DNA from 2 places in the Pandoraea oxalativorans genome. Region 1 is predicted to be linked to the other one. Evidence: predicted binding sites of a transcription regulator. Region 1 holds the regulator's gene; the other holds the start of a gene.

Region 1 (3,187 bases):
TTGTCGGTTACCACAGCGCGAGAAAGCCCGGCATTGTTCTCGAAGAGGAGGCCGACCTGTTCGAACAGGCGCTTCTTGCTGGTAACGGACAGTCCAAGCAGGATGTTGGACTCGAGTATGAGTTTGGCTAAACGGTTCATCTTGTAATGCGGGCGAACGCATGGTCGCCCTCCAACCCCCGATTGACCTCGCATTATAGACCACTCGCCGCCGCGCTCGCGGCAAGTCACGGAAGTGGGGCGAACCATACAAAAGGGGCCGTTCAACGGCCCCGCGGTGGGTGATGCCAGACTTACAACAGACGGATATGCGCTAAGGGGGTTCCTTGCGGGTTTTCGTCGGTATCAGCCAATGCGATGACCACGCCTGAACGATGCTATTGCAGCGGTTCCGCCTCTGGAGGAAGTTCGTGGTGCTTGATGGCTTCGCGACCGTGATCCTGAACCTTATCCTTGTACTGCATTACCTTGCGGTCGAGCATGTCGATCAGCTTGTCGATGGCGGCATACATATTCTCGTCACACTTCTCGACGAAAATTTCCTTGCCCTTGAGAAACACCGTGACGCTCGCGATCTGGCGTCCGCTCTTCTCCTTGGTCTTGTCGACAGAGAGGATCACCTCGGCGCCAATGAGCTGGTCGAAATGATTCAACACGCGGTTAAGCTTGTTGACGACAAATTCGCGCAGCGACGGCGTGAGTTCGAGATGGTGTCCACTGATCTTCAGATTCATAGCTGCTCTCCTTGCTGAAATGCCGAAGTGCAGGCCGCGTCAACGTTGACGCTGGCTAGCGAGGGTGCGAGCCATTGACGTGACGCAATGTCGCACTGCGGCGTGATGCCCCAGCGGCCAACATGGCGCACCAGGACTGTCCTACAAAGATTTGCGCAAGTTCACTGCGGGGATTCGCATGGCCTCGCGGTACTTCGCGACAGTGCGCCGCGCCACCACAAAACCTTGCTCTGCCAGCAGTTCCGCGATACGGCTATCGGAAAGGGGGCTCTGCGGGTCTTCTGCTCCTATGAGTTGCTTGATGAGTGCGCGGATAGCGGTCGATGACGCAGCGCCTCCGGCTTCCGTTGCCACGTGCGATCCGAAGAAGTACTTAAGCTCGAAGGTTCCAAATGGAGTGAGCATGTACTTACTCGTTGTCACCCGTGAAATCGTGGATTCATGTAAACCCAGCGTATCAGCAATCTCGCGTAAAACCAAGGGCCGCATGCCGATTTCGCCATGCGTGAAGAAGTTCTTTTGACGCTCGACAATGGCTTGCGCCACCCGCAGGATCGTATCGAAGCGTTGCTGGATGTTCTTGATCAGCCAGCGCGCTTCCTGCAACTGCTGTTGGAGGTTGCCGGTTCCCGGATCGTTCCGGTTATTTCGGAGAATGCGCGCATACATCTCGTTGATGCGTAGACGCGGCATCACTTCCGGATTCAGCTCCGCCGTCCAGCCGCTCCCCTGCTTGCGTACCAGCACGTCCGGCACGACGTAGTCGGCCTGGGGCGCGCCGTAAGCCGAGCCCGGGAACGGGTCCAGCGAACGAATCAGCTGATGCGCGGCGCGCAGGCCGTCTTCGCCGACACCCAGCAGGCGGCGCAAACGCGTGTAATCGCGCGCGGCCAGCAGTTCCAGGTGATCGGTGACGATGCGCAGCGACAGCGTACGCACAGCGCTTGCGGGCAGTCGCTGAAGCTGCAGGCGCAGGCACTCGGCCGGGCTGCGGGCGCCCACGCCCGCCGGGTCGAAACTTTGCAGTAGCGCCAGCGCCGCGTTGATCTCTTCCGTTTCGAGCGCCAGCTCCTCGGGCATTTCGGCCTGAATCTCGTCGAGCAGGCTACCAAGGTAGCCGTCTTCGTCCAGGGATTCGATCAGGAATTCCACCAGCGCGCGGTCGCGCGGTGAGGCCTTGGTCAGGCGCAGTTGAGCCAGCAGATGTTCACGCAGATTGGGATGGTCGACGTGCAGCTGCGGACGCGCATTGTCGTCGTCGTCCGATGCGCTGCCGGAGCGGGCGAAGTCGTTCAGGCTCCAGTCGCTGCCGTTATCCGGCGCGTTGTCGTCGAAGCGGGCCTCGCCATCGAGTTCGCGTGCTTCGTCGTGACCGTTAGCGGCGTCGGGGCCGTTGTCGTTCGAACCGCTGGACGACGAACCTCGCTCGTTGCGTAGCGACCCGTCTGTGCCCACACGTACCGAACCGGCGAGCCAATCGTCCTCGCGTTCGAGCATCGGGTTCTGGGTGAGGGCGTGCTCGACTTCCTGCTGAAGTTCGAGCGTCGACAGTTGCAACAACCGGATCGATTGCTGCAACTGCGGCGTGAGGGTCAGGTGCTGCGAGGTGCGGAGTTGAAGAGTCGGTTTCATAGCGGTCTCGCCTTCATTGTAGAGGCTTTGTCACGCCAACGGAACCGTCCCTGACGCCTATCGGAGGCAGGGTTTACATGCGAAAAATCTGCTTTACATCCGGAAATTTTCGCCCAGATAGACGCGGCGGACGCTTTCGTCGGCGACGATCTGGTCAGGCGTGCCTGCGGCGAGCACCGAGCCTTCGCTGATGATGTACGCGTGATCGCAGATACCCAGCGTCTCGCGCACGTTGTGGTCGGTAATCAGGACACCGATGCCTCGGTCCTTGAGAAAGCGCACGATCCGCTGGATTTCCAGCACGGCGATCGGGTCGACGCCCGCGAACGGTTCGTCGAGCAATATAAATCGCGGTTGTGTGGCCAGGGCGCGTGCGATTTCGACGCGACGACGCTCGCCGCCCGAGAGCGACATCGCCGGATTCTCGCGCAGATGGCCCACCTGAAGCTCGTCGAGCAGGGCTTCGATGCGGCGTTCGATTTCGTCGCGCTTGAGGGGCTTGCCCTGTGCATCGACCTGCAATTCAAGCACGGCGCGAATGTTGTCTTCGACCGTGAGCTTGCGAAATACCGACGCTTCCTGCGGCAGATACGAGACGCCCATGCGGGCGCGCTCGTGGATCGGCAGTTCGCTGATGAGGTTGCCGTCGAGCTGGATTTCGCCGTCGTCGGCAGGCACCAGCCCCACGATCATGTAGAACGACGTTGTCTTGCCCGCGCCATTCGGGCCAAGCAGACCCACGACCTCGCCGCTCTTCACGTCGAGCGACACATCCTTAACGACGGTACGCGCGCCGTACTGCTTCTTGAGCGAGCGCACGAC
Region 2 (3,187 bases), 1.1 Mb from region 1:
TTTTGCATGCATCAAAGACAGCATCGCACTCGCTGCGCGACGCGTCTTTGATCCAATGCAAGGTCACATACGACTAGAGGGATTACTCAGAAGAAGCCGAGCGGATTGACGTCGTAACTCACCAGCAGATTCTTCGTCTGCTGGTAGTGGCCGAGCATCATCTTGTGCGTCTCGCGGCCGATGCCAGACTTCTTGTATCCACCGAATGCCGCGTGAGCCGGGTAGAGGTGATAGCAGTTCGTCCACACACGCCCCGCCTGAATGCCACGGCCCATGCGATAGGCACGATTGATGTCGCGCGTCCATACGCCAGCGCCCAGACCGAACTCCGTGTCGTTGGCGATGGCGAGGGCGTCGGCTTCGTTCTTGAAGGTCGTGACACCGACCACGGGCCCGAAGATTTCCTCCTGGAACACGCGCATGCGGTTCTCGCCCTTGAGCAGCGTAGGCTGGATGTAGAAGCCCGACGCCAGCGGACCGTCGAGCATCTCGATGCCGCCGCCCGTCAGCACTTGTGCGCCTTCCTTGCGCGCCAGATCGAGGTAGGTGAGGATCTTGTCGAACTGCTGTTGCGACGCCTGCGCACCCACGGCCGTCTCGGTATCGAGCGGATCGCCCCGCTTGATGCGCTCGACCCGCTTCATGACGACTTCCATGAAGGGCTCGTAAATCGACTCCTGGACGAGTGCCCGCGACGGACATGTGCAGACCTCACCCTGATTCAGGAAGCCCAGCACGAGGCCTTCTGCGGCCTTCTCGATGAACTCCGGCTCGCCGTGCATGATGTCGTCGAAGAAGATGTTCGGCGATTTGCCGCCTAGCTCGACCGTGCTCGGGATCAGGTTGGCAGCGGCGCGCGTCAGGATGTGATTGCCGACGGGCGTCGAGCCCGTAAAGGCGATCTTGGCGATGCGCCTGCTCGTCGCCAGCGCTTCACCGGCTTCGCGGCCGTAGCCCTGCACGACGTTGAGGACGCCGGGCGGCAACAGATCGCCGACCAACTCGGCGAACAACGTGATCGTGAGCGGCGTTTGTTCGGCGGGCTTGAGCACCACGCAGTTGCCTGCCGCGAGCGCGGGAGCAAGCTTCCACGCGGCCATCAGCAACGGGAAATTCCACGGGATGATCTGCCCGACCACACCGAGCGGCTCGTGAAAGTGATACGCGGCGGTGTGCTCGTCGATCTCGGCGGCGGTGCCTTCCTGCGCGCGAATGCAACCGGCGAAGTAGCGGAAGTGATCGACGGCCAGCGGCAAATCGGCGGCGAGCGTCTCGCGCACGGGTTTGCCGTTGTCCCACGTCTCCGCCACGGCGAAGCGCTCCAGTTGCGATTCCAGCCGGTCGGCGATCTGCAACAGAATGCGCGAGCGGGCCTGTACGGACGTCTTGCCCCAACTGGCCGCCGCCGCATGCGCAGCGTTGAGCGCCAGCTCGATGTCGGCGCCGTTCGAGCGGGGGAATTCGCCGATGACCGCGCCGGTGACCGGCGACGTGTTGGTGAAGTACTGGCCTTCGACCGGCGGCACGAATTTACCGCCGATGAAGTTCTCGTAACGCGGTTGCAGGGACAGCAGGGCACCGGGCGTGCCGGGCGGGGCGTATTTCATGTTGTGTCTCCGGATATCGTTGTAGCGCGAACGTTGGCTGCGCAGGACGCTACTAAGCAAGTCGCGGGCCAGACGTCCCAATTCGCACAACGGCGCGCCCTGGCGGCCTGCCGGACGGCGCGGTGTGTACCGATTTTGTGACACCTGTGTCCTGCCGTGTGGCACACGGTGTGTCAGGACTGTGACACTGCGTGTCGTCAGCGTCAGAACCTGCGTCAATCGCCTTGCGCTTGCCGATTGACACAGCGCATTGCAATCGCTTCGCGCATGGGAGATGCTTCGGGAACGATACGAGATCATCAGATCATCCGGCACGGGGGAGACGACCAATGCCAGCCAGTACGGAAGCCGCACATGCACGCCGTGTGCTGAACGTCGCGCAGGGCCATTTGCCATCGGGCTCGGTGGCGACCGACCCGAACATCGCCAGTTCGTGGCGGCGCTGTCTCGACACGCACGCGCTCGATCCGGGCGCGCGCATGGCGCCGCGCGTGCTCGAATCCTCGCAATTGCGCGAGCGTCGCAACGCAATGGAGCGCCTGCGCAATGTGTCCATGCCGGTGCTGGAACGTCTGCAACGTCAGTTGATGAACCCGCGTCAGGCCGTGTTGCTCACGGCCCCGGATGGCGTAATCGTCGATTCGCGTCTGCATGACGGCACCCGCGACGACTTCCATCGCGCCGGGCTATGGCCGGGCGCGGACTGGAGCGAATCGTGCGAGGGGACCAACGGTATCGGGACGTGCGCCGTCGAACGCGCGCCCGTCATCATCTGTCAGCAAGACCACTTTCGCGCACTGCATACGCCGCTCACCTGCACGGCGAGTCCGGTGTTCGCGCCGCAGGGCGATTTGCTGGCGGTGATCGATGTGTCGTCCACCAGTACGGATCTCACGCGTCAGAGTCAGTTTCATACGCTGGCGCTGGTCAACCTGTCGGCTAAGGTCGTCGAGAGCGAGTATTTCTTTCAGCACTATCGCGACGAATGGCTGCTGCAATGGCAGGAGCAGGCCGACCATCTTGGCGGGTTCGCACAGGCGTTGCTCGCGTTCGACGATGCCGGGCGAGTGCTCGCCGCCAATCAAAGCGCACTGAATTGTCTTGGGGTGACGCGCGACGCGCTGGTGGGCACTCGCGTCGACCGATGGTTCGTGCAGACGCTCGATACCTTGCTCGCGCAGGCGCATCCGTCGCCGAGTACGTGCTGGCCGTTGCACGCCAACACCGGTGCGAACGCGGGCGAGTCGCTGCTGGCGATGCTGCGCGCGCCCGCGCGCGCACTCCGGCGTGCGCCCGGTGTGTCGCGCACTGTGCCGGAAGTGGTCACGGAACCGTTCTCCGATCGCACGCTGGCGCGCGCGTTTGCACGCGCATGCCGCGTCTTCGCGCACGACGTGCCCGTGCTGATTCGGGGTGAAACGGGAAGCGGCAAAGAAGTGTTCGCGCGCGCGGTGCACGCAGCGAGTGCGCGCTCGGGCGGGCCGTTCGTCGCACTCAATTGCGCGGCAATTCCCGAGTCGTTGATCGAAAGCGAATTGTTCGGCTATGTGGGCGGCAGCTTCACCGGTGCGCGCAAAGAG

Evidence for each region. Region 1 encodes sigma-54, which starts transcription at its own class of promoters, with help from an activator protein. Its sites were predicted from a motif close to TGGCANGNAANCTGCTTT; they were not measured.
Region 2: a site for sigma-54 is predicted at 1,661-1,678, ahead of exaC (acetaldehyde dehydrogenase ExaC). Genes of this name have one in related genera too.

What each region holds. Positions count from the first base shown of each region.
Region 1 covers NZ_CP011253.3:596,431-599,617, forward strand. The annotation lists gene ptsN (PTS IIA-like nitrogen regulatory protein PtsN) at 1-140, opposite strand, end outside; gene hpf (ribosome hibernation-promoting factor, HPF/YfiA family) at 377-733, opposite strand; gene MB84_RS02790 (RNA polymerase factor sigma-54) at 875-2,365, opposite strand; gene lptB (LPS export ABC transporter ATP-binding protein) at 2,459-3,187, opposite strand, start outside.
Region 2 covers NZ_CP011253.3:5,085,548-5,088,734, reverse strand. The annotation lists gene exaC (acetaldehyde dehydrogenase ExaC) at 87-1,607, opposite strand; gene MB84_RS22420 (sigma-54-dependent Fis family transcriptional regulator) at 1,937-3,187, shown strand, end outside.